DNA from 3 places in the Bacillus sp. CIS52 genome. Region 2 is predicted to be linked to each of the others. Evidence: predicted binding sites of a transcription regulator. Region 2 holds the regulator's gene; each other region holds the start of a gene.
What was found. The regulator Rex, encoded in region 2, represses fermentation and respiration genes when NADH is low (regulators of the CRP and FNR family bind a similar motif). The targets are predictions, from matches to a motif close to TTGTGAAATATTTCACAA.
Positions count from the first base shown of each region.

Region 1: the regulator Rex is predicted to act here: its motif matches at 2,093-2,110, upstream of ACH32G_RS06555 (nitrate reductase subunit alpha).
Region 3: the regulator Rex is predicted to act here: its motif matches at 1,870-1,887, upstream of ACH32G_RS17740 (L-lactate dehydrogenase).

Region 1 is NZ_JBIUFR010000001.1:1,368,016-1,371,296, reverse strand. Features, by position in the region: gene ACH32G_RS06555 (nitrate reductase subunit alpha) at 1-2,028, opposite strand, end outside; gene ACH32G_RS06550 (Crp/Fnr family transcriptional regulator) at 2,208-2,684, opposite strand; gene ACH32G_RS06545 (YwiC-like family protein) at 2,828-3,281, shown strand, end outside.
Region 2 is NZ_JBIUFR010000004.1:264,500-267,780, forward strand. Features, by position in the region: gene ACH32G_RS15765 (CPBP family intramembrane glutamic endopeptidase) at 1-132, shown strand, start outside; gene ACH32G_RS15770 (YdiK family protein) at 129-320, shown strand; gene tatC (twin-arginine translocase subunit TatC) at 359-1,120, opposite strand; gene ACH32G_RS15780 (twin-arginine translocase TatA/TatE family subunit) at 1,127-1,297, opposite strand; gene ACH32G_RS15785 (redox-sensing transcriptional repressor Rex) at 1,316-1,963, opposite strand; gene moaC (cyclic pyranopterin monophosphate synthase MoaC) at 1,960-2,472, opposite strand; gene ACH32G_RS15795 (ABC-F family ATP-binding cassette domain-containing protein) at 2,612-3,281, shown strand, end outside.
Region 3 is NZ_JBIUFR010000006.1:124,933-128,213, reverse strand. Features, by position in the region: gene ACH32G_RS17745 (MDR family MFS transporter) at 1-835, shown strand, start outside; gene ACH32G_RS17740 (L-lactate dehydrogenase) at 877-1,830, opposite strand; gene amyE (alpha-amylase) at 2,072-3,281, opposite strand, start outside.

The DNA.
Region 1 (3,281 bases), on a different contig from region 2:
CACACCAACGTCTTCAGGTGTCTCCGCCCCCGCTTTTTCAGCTTCTTTGTACAGGTCAATGCCGTTTTTATCGAAAGTCGGGTAGGACGGCAGCCACCCTAATCGCGCCGCCAGCACATTGTAATCGGCGTGATGCTTGTAGCGGGATGAAGAAGCGATCGGTGAAGCCAAGTCACTGATCGGCTGGTCTTCGTAACGCCACTGGTCTGTCGCAAAGTAGAAAAATGAGGTGCCGTTTTGCAGCTTAGGCACGCCTTCCCAGTCCTTTGCATTTGCGATCGTTTGCCACCCTTCAGCAGGACGGAGCTTTTCCTGACCGACATAATGAGCCCAGCCTCCGCCGTTTACGCCTTGTGCGCCTACCAATAAAACAAGATTTAACACCGCGCGGTAGATTGTGTCGGAATTGAACCAGTGGTTAATCCCCGCTCCGACGATAATCATGGACCGGCCGTCTGTATCAATCGCATTTTGAGCAAACTCCCTGGCAATCTGTATAACGGCTTCTCTTTTAATTCCTGTGATCTGTTCCTGCCAGGCAGGTGTAAACGGACGAGGATCATCATAGGATACAGCTGATTGTCCGCCGATACTCCGGTTCACGCCGTAATTGGCCAATATCAAGTCAAACACGGTCGTGACACACACCTCTTCGCCGTTCAGGTCCAATTTTTTAATAGGAAGATCCCGCTTGAGCACTTTGTTTCCGTCATTTGAAAAATACGGAATGCGCACCGAGCCGATTTCGTCCTCCATTCCAAGCACAGAGAGTCGGGGTTCAATCGGTTCCCCGGTGTCTTCATCGATCATATGCAGGTTCCATTTCTGCCGTCCGTCCCAGCGGGAACCCATTGTTCCTTGCGGTATGGCAAGAGCGCCTGTCTGATCATTCCAGACCGCAGGCTTCCATTGATCATGCTTTGTCTGCCGCCCGATGTCCTTCGCATGCAGAAACCGGCCCGCTGTGTATACACCGTTTTCTTTTGACAGAGTGACGAGGAATGGAAAATCCGTGTATTGCTTCGCATACTTGATAAACCGCTCCGTCTCTTGATTCACGTAAAATTCCTGCAAAATGACATGCCCCATTGCCATCGCAAGCGCCCCGTCAGTCCCTTGGCGGATACTGAGCCAGTCATCGGCGAACTTTGAGGATTCCGCAAAATCCGGACTGATCGAAATGACCTTAGCGCCTTTATAGCGGGCTTCCGCCAAAAAATGTGCGTCAGGCGTTCTCGTTAACGGAACGTTGGAACCCCATGTGATGATATAGCCTGAATTGTACCAATCACTGCTTTCCGGAACGTCCGTCTGGTCGCCCCAAATTTGCGGGGACGCCGGCGGAAGATCCGCATACCAGTCATAGAAACTGAGCATAGGGCCGCCGATTAAAGACATGAATCGCGAACCTGATGCGTGGCTGATCATGGACATCGCCGGAATCGGAGAAAAGCCGACATTCCGGTCAGGCCCGTATTTCATGACTGTATACAGCAGAGAGGCTGAAATCAGCTTCAGCACCTCAGACCATTCAGCGCGCACAAATCCGCCTTTCCCTCTTGCCTGTTTATAAGACTTCGCTTTTTCAGGATTTTCAACAATTGATTTCCAGGCATCAAGCGGATTTTGATGCGCCTGCAGTGCTTCCCGCCACAAATTGACCAGCACACCGCGCACGTACGGATATTTCACACGGAGCGGGCTGTAGATGTACCACGAAAAACTGGCGCCCCGCGGACAGCCTCTCGGTTCGAAATCAGGCATATCCGGGCCTGTTGATGGATAATTCAAGTTTTGTCCTTCCCACGTGACAATTCCGTTTTTCACGTAAATATTCCAGCTGCAAGAACCCGTGCAGTTGACGCCGTGGGTGGAGCGAACGACTTTGTCGTACTGCCATCTGTTTCTGTATACATTCTCCCAATCACGATCTTCGCTAGTGGTTTGGCTATGTTTATTTGAATGATGTTCGATAGGAGAAAAATAGTTTAATCTCCTGAACAGCGGACTCATTTTCTTTTTCTTCATGATCGTTCACTCCTTCCGAGTCAGGTGATGCTACGTACACTATAAACAGAGAGAGCGCATTTCCTTGTGAACTATGTCACACACTCTGCTTTTTTCACAAAACATTCACACAAAGGAGCAGGAAAGACGGCGGCGTTCATGGCAGGACGTTTTCTTTCAAAGAAAAAAACCGGTCCTCTTTAAGAACCGGGTTCAGCGTTTTCATCGCGTGATGTATGCAGATACCTCAAAAACAACTGATAGGAACAAAAGACATTTTGCTGAAGCATCGCCAAAAAATTCATTTGCAGCCGCGGATGGTAAGACATCATCTGCTTAAAAATGGAATATGGAATATGTAGTGCCAGAATGTCCGGTGAGGCATTGACTGAGATAAAAGGCGATAAAGAATGCCCGCCTTTTTCATCAATCGGAAACACATCGCCTTTTTCCCACAGCGCAACAGTTTGCGATCCTTCAGGCAGCCTGCTGTCCTTAAAACGGATACTGCCTTTTAATACAATATAAACGGATTGTGAATGAAGAAAGGATGGGGACTGATCAGATGAGCCGCTGATAAACGTCCCGTTTTTCAGCAAAGTTTCGACAATGGACAGGGGCACTTCGTTAAACATAGGAAGTTGTTTCAGAAATAATAAATAGTGACACTGATTCATAGGAAAGCCTCCTGTGCTATTGATAGCTTTAGTGTAGCCCGATTGAGCCCGCGCGGCAGTGATGTATTTCACAGCTTGTATGATGAATATCACTTATCAGGAGGATGCCTGCATTTATAATGACATATAAAAGGAGGATTTCGATGAAGGTGATGATTCCGAATCAGCACGGCGCATGGGCGATGCTGCTGATTCCGTTTTTACTCGGCATGGTCAAAGGAGGCCCGGTTTTTTGGCATATTCCGCTCTTTCTGGGCTGGCTTTTCCTTTACTTGGCGGTTTATCCCGTTTCGCTCGCCTTGAAAAAGAAACGGCTCAACCCCTATCAAAAGTGGATATCTATTTACGGTTTTCCGGCATGCTGCTTTTTGATCATTTCTATCTATCATAAACCGCAGCTCGTCTGGGTCGGCCTTTCTTTATTGCCGCTGTTTCTTATCCATATGCATTATGCCCGCCAAAAAAACGAACGGGCGCTCGTGAATGATATGGCAGGTGTTCTGTTCTTTTGTTCAGGCGGGCTTGCGAGCTGCTGGCTGGGGACGGGAACCCTTGACGGCTGGGCTTGGTTTATTCTCTCTCAATCTGCTTTATTTT
Region 2 (3,281 bases):
ATTATTGTGCCGATATTCGCCCATGTCATGATGAATACCATTGTCGTGGTCATGCAGCTCGGCCCCGCCCAAAAATATATTGAACAGCATAGTGAACAAATGCAATTAATTATTGGAGGATTGTTTGTATGAGGAACCCAATGACTTGGGGCTTGATTTATTTCGCAGTCGGCTGTATCTTTACGTATTTGGCCGCAAGCTCGCCGGGAAGCATGTGGTCTTTTTATTCCATACTGCTGATGGTTTTCGCCGCTTATAATATCAGCATCTCGTTTAAAATGTTCGCTTTCTCATTTAAAGTGAAGAAAAATCAAAAATAAAAGAAAAGCCATTTCTCATCATGGAGAAATGGCTTTTTTTATGCTGATACGTCCTGATCGGATTCACTGCTGCCGGTCTGCCTTTTCCGGTACGCCGCTTTTGAGATCAGGATACTGATCTCATATAAAATGCAAAGCGGAATCGTAATCATCAAGTGAGACAGCAGCTCAGGCGGCGCAATCATCGCGGCGATCACGAGCAGCACAAAATACGCGTACTTCCTGATCTTCGATAAAAACATCGGCGTGACAACCCCGAGCCTCGTTAAAAACATGATCAGCACCGGCATCTGAAACAGCAGCCCGAACGGAATTGTCAGCTGCAGCAGAAAATGAAAGTACTCGCTGATTCCGATCACCTGATTGACATCCAAGTCATTCGAGACCCGCTTCATAAAATCAACGACCAGCGGAAATAAAATATAATAAGAAAATGACACACCGCCGACAAACAGCACGATCGAAATCGGAATATAGCTGAGTGTTACTTTGCGCTCCTTCTCATACAGCCCCGGGCTGACAAACGCCCAAATCTGATAGAGAATAATCGGCGAAGTCAAAATGATGCCGATAATAAACGCGAACTGCAAAAAGATAAACAGCGGATCCGTCAGGTTAAAAGCATTAAGGGTGAGCTCTTTTACTTCATCGGCTTTTTGAAGATACACAATGATAGGTTTTGCCAGAAAAAAGCCGGCAATAAAGAAAACCGTAAAGGATAACGCCACAATCAGCAATCGTTTCCGAAGTTCGGCAATATGCTCCACAAGCGTCATTTGATTCACTCTCATACGCGTCATCCTATCTTACTGTTCTTCTTTCTTTTTTTCCTCTTCTTCACCGGCTAATCCCTTAGTGGCGTTCTTAAATTCACGAAGCGTGTCCCCCGCGGCTTTTCCTAACTCGGGAAGCTTCTTCGGACCGAAAATAATCACCGCCACCACACCGATAACAGCCAGGCTTCCAGGACCGATCATGTGCAGCTCCTCCTTTCGTTATTCAATTTCTTCCAAAACAGAATAATGCTTTAAGAAATAAACCAATGATTGAAGCTCTACAGCTAAATCTATATGATGAATTCGAATGTGATCCGGCACATTCAAACGGGCCGGCGTAAAGTTAAGGATCCCCTTGATTCCGAGCGACACGAGCCGATCGGTGATTGACTGCGCGGCAACCGCCGGAACGGTAAGAATCGCCACGGGTTCATCCTTAATGTGAAGTTCTAAATCATTAAGATCATAGACAGGCACACCGCCTACCTCAGTTCCTATTTTACTCTGATTCACATCAAAAGCCATAGATATTTTTGTGTTATTATTTTTTGTGAAATTATAGTGAAGAAACGCCGTCCCTAAATTCCCGACACCGATCAAAATGACGTTCGTCGTTTCATCCTGATCCAATGTTTTTCTGAAAAATGACAGCAGGTAATCCACATTATAGCCGTATCCTTTTTTGCCGAGCGCCCCGAAATAGGAAAAATCCCGGCGGATCGTGGCCGAATCGACTTTTACCGCATCGCTCAGTTCAGCAGATGAAACGCGCTGCTTTCCTGACGCGTGTAAATTCTTTAAAAAGCGGTAATAAAGCGGCAGCCGTTTTGCTGTCGCCTGCGGAATTTTTGATTGATCCTTGTTCATGATTGGTCCTCCACTTTATACTCAGATGCATCTCTTTTAAAATCACCGTTTTTGCCTCCCGTTTTTTCCATGAGGCAGGTCGGGCCGATGACCATTCCTTTATCCAGCGCCTTGCACATGTCATAAACGGTCAAAGCGCAGACTGAAGCGGAAGTTAGCGCTTCCATTTCCACACCTGTACTCCCTTTCGTTTTTACGCTTGCCTGTATATGAAGAACGGCTTCGGAATCCTTTTCCTCCCAGCCGAATGAAATGTCGACGCTGCTTAAAGAAAGCGGGTGGCACATCGGGATAATCGCTGAGGTCTGCTTTGCAGCCATGATTCCGGCCACCTGTGCGACAGCCAGTACGTCTCCTTTTCCGATCTCGCGGTTTTTGATTCTGCTGTACACGTCATGCTTCATGTGTACGCTGGATATCGCAGCGGCAGTACGGACTGTTGAAGATTTATCGCTTATATCCACCATGCGGGCACGGCCTTCTTCATTAAAATGAGAAAATCCATTCATATTTAAACTCTCCTTACTTCTGATCATACACTATTTTCTCCCTGATGTCTTATCCTATAATGTTCCAATTCTGATGTATTGTTTGCTGACAGCAGGTTGATAAGCTACACTTAACTTATTATAACAGAGGTGAAATAATATGATGATCTTACAAATTAATCAGCTGTCCAAATCTTTTGGCGCTGATCCTATTTTAAACAATATAAAGCTTGAAGTCAGATCTCGGGATCGCATCGCCATTGTAGGCAGAAACGGAGCCGGCAAATCAACTCTCCTTAAAATTATCGCAGGTCACCTTTCATATGAAAAGGGTGAATTAATCAAACCGAAAGAATTAACGATGGGATATCTTGCCCAGCACACAGGCTTGGAATCCCAGCTTACCATAAAAGAAGAACTGCTGAGTGTTTTTGATTTCCTGAAAGCAATGGAAAAAGAAATGCGTTCTATTGAAGAAAAGATGGCTACGGCCGCCCCCGCGGAGCTTGAGACGCTGATGAAAACCTATGACAGGCTTCAGCAGGACTTCAAGGATAAAGGCGGCTATCAGTATGAAGCGGACGTCCGATCCATCCTTCACGGCCTCGGTTTCGGGAAATTTGACGATTCCGTGAAAGTGCAAAGCCTGAGCGGCGGCCAGAAAACAAGGCTTGCACTCGGCAAGCTGCTTCTGACCCAGCCTGATCTGCTTATTTTGGATGAACCGACGAACCATCTCGACATCGACACGCTTACATGGCTTGAGCATTATTTACAGGGATATTCAGGCGCCATCCTGATTGTCTCCCACGACAGATATTTCCTTGATA
Region 3 (3,281 bases), on a different contig from region 2:
TCTGTTCGCTGTGTTCGCCGTGTTCTTTATCGCCTTTTTCATTGTAGAAAGAAAAGCGGAAGAACCGATTATTTCTTTTTGGATGTTTAAAAACCGTTTATTTGCTACGGCACAGATTCTTGCTTTCCTTTACGGAGCCACATTTGTGATTTTAGCGGTATTTATCCCGATTTTCGTTCAGGCTGTGTACGGCAGCACCGCGACAAGCGCGGGCTTTATTTTGACGCCGATGATGATCGGTTCTGTTATCGGAAGTATGATCGGCGGAATTTTCCAGACGAAAGTACGGTTCCGTAATTTGATGCTGATCTCCGTGGTCGCTTTCTTTATCGGAATGCTGCTGCTTTCCAATATGACTCCGGATACGGCGCGCACGATGCTGACGGTATTCATGCTGATCTCAGGATTCGGCGTCGGCTTCAACTTTTCACTGCTGCCGGCCGCGTCCATGAACGATCTCGAGCCGCGCTACCGCGGGAGCGCCAACTCAACAAACTCGTTTTTGAGATCATTCGGCATGACGCTCGGTGTGACGATTTTCGGAACCATCCAGACGAATGTGTTTACCAACAAGCTGACCGATTCATTCAGCGGCATGAAAGGAGCGGGCGGCGCGATGCAGAACATCGGAAATCCTCAGGACATTTTCCAGGCCGGCACGCGCGCTCATATTCCGCCGCACATTCTGGACCAAATTATTGACGCAATGTCGCAGAGCATCACGTATGTATTCACGCTTGCTCTGGCGCCGATCGTCATCGCAGCCATCACCATTTTGTTTATGGGAAAAGCGAGAGTAAAAACCTCTCAGGAAATGGCGAAAAAAGCGAATTAAAAAAAGCAGTACATGGCATTTGCCATGTACTGCTTTTTTGTTTACTCCGCGAAATGCGGAGCGAGAATGTCTTTCAGCACGTTTGCGCTATGGCTGAATTGACGCTGTTCTGTTTCGTTCAGTTCAAGTTCCGTCACACCGGCGATGCCGTTCCGATTGACGACGGCCGGAATGCCGATAAAGACGTCGTTTACACCGTATTGCCCGTCCAGATATGTGCTGACGGTTAAAATACTGTTTTCATTACGCAAAATCGCTTTTGTGATGCGGGCGAGGCTCATCGCCACTCCGTAATATGTCGCGCCTTTTTTCTCAATAATATGATAGGCGGCGTTTTTCACATCGTCCACGATCTGATCCAGCTCGTCCTGTTTGTAAGCTGCATTTTTCTCCAGCAATTGCTGCACCGGCACTCCGCCGATATTAGCGTGACTCCATACAGGAAGCTCGGTATCGCCGTGCTCGCCGATAATGTGGGCGTGTACGTTTTGCGGAGCGGCTCCGAAATATTCACTCAGCATATAACGGAATCTCGCAGAATCCAGTGTCGTGCCGCTGCCGATGACGCGTTCTTTCGGCAGACCGCTGAATTTCCATGTCGCATAAGTGAGAATGTCGACTGGGTTTGTGGCAACGAGGAAGATGCCGTCAAATCCGCTTGCCATGACTTCACCGACAATGCCTTTGAAAATGGCGAGGTTTTTTTCAACCAGCTCAAGTCTCGTTTCGCCCGGCTTTTGGTTGGCTCCGGCACAGATGCACACGATATCGGCATCCTTGCAATCTTCATACGTTCCGTAAGACGTTTTCACCGGATGAGGCGCAAATGCCTTTCCGTGATTTAAATCCATGACATCTCCCATGGCTTTTTCTCTATTTACATCAATGATCACAAGCTCATCTGTGATCCCTTGATTAATTAACGCAAATGCATAACTGCTTCCAACAAAACCTGCTCCGATTAATGCTACTTTGTTCACTCGTTCGTTCATCATGTATGCTTATCCTCCAGTGTTTCGTGGTGTCTGTTTTTATTGTGAAGTATTTCACATTTATATTGTGCACTATTTCACAAACTTTTGCAAGAGAAAAGTTTTGTCTTGAAAACCCCCCAGATTTTTGACAGAATCCTAAAACGGTTGGGTTTTAGGATTCTGTCATCTTTTCAGCTTGATTAAAAATCATTGAAGGCGGCGCTTAGTCAGGCATTCTGAGAAATCCTGATTTCTCTATTCATTAATGCCGAAGATAGCCATTCAAACCAGAATTGTTATACAAACCATTCTTCACATAATCAAAGCCGGGCTGGTTCTGTCCGGGCACTTGGGCGCTGCCATTGTTAAAAATCACTTTGGCGTTGGCCGTATCCGCATTCTCAGGCAGCGTCAGCGTGTAAATTCCATCTGCATTCTTAGTCATGGCTTTCCCCGGCCACGATCCGGTTAATTCTATGGCCCTGCCTCCATCATGTTTATAGATATAAGCATTTACCTGGCCCCAATGGTCCGGATTCTGATAGCCAATGATGTTGGCTTGAGACGGGTCTTTTTTGACAAACGTGTATTCTTGGGTTCTTGCTGCACCCTCGCTGTTCGTTCCGGTTAACTTGATGTCGTATGCCGTGCCGATTGGATCTCCTTTTCCGATCGTTAATCGGTCTCCGTCCTTAAATCCCGTCTGCTGCCCGTTATTGATTTGATAAACGGCTTTTGTTGTTTTCGCATTTGCACGCAGGGTGACCGTCAGCTGATCGTTGAAAGAATGGACTGCTCCCGTTTGATAATTCTCAAGGAAGACATGAGGCGCATTTCCGATATCGTCCGGATAAAGAACAGCCGCGGATCTGGCATTGATCGTGCCTGTCAGTTTGCCGTTCGTTACTTGAAATGAACCGGTGCCGGCTCTATTATCATACCTGCCGTCAGGTAATTTCGTTGACGTATTGACGGCAACGGCAGACGATCCTGCATTTGCCAGCACAACGCCTTTTGAGCCGCGCTGATTCATAAAGATTTGATTGTTGCCATTCGGATTTGAGAGTTCCTCAGGCTGCCCGGCCATTTCGTTGTGAAATTGATTGACCGCAGTGATCGCCTGATCTTTAAATAAGGCACTCCCGCGATCGCCTATTTGACTTTTTCCGGGAAATCTTACACCATTTCCTCCGCCCTCAGGTCTGGAAAAGAAAAGAGGTGTACTTCCTGAGCGGGAACCGATCACTGCCCAGCCTAAACGGATATCGTCATCGCTCATCCATGTAGACTCTTCCTCATCATTGGCATACGTATCATGTGATTCCACCCATGTGACCAACTTGTCCGCAGACACATCAGATGCATAATGGGAAATATTCGACACACTCAGATTGCGGTTCTTCAAGGCGGACCTGATGGAATGCCCATAATTTGAAGCGGTCACGTTCATATAATTCGCATAAGCAGTATCT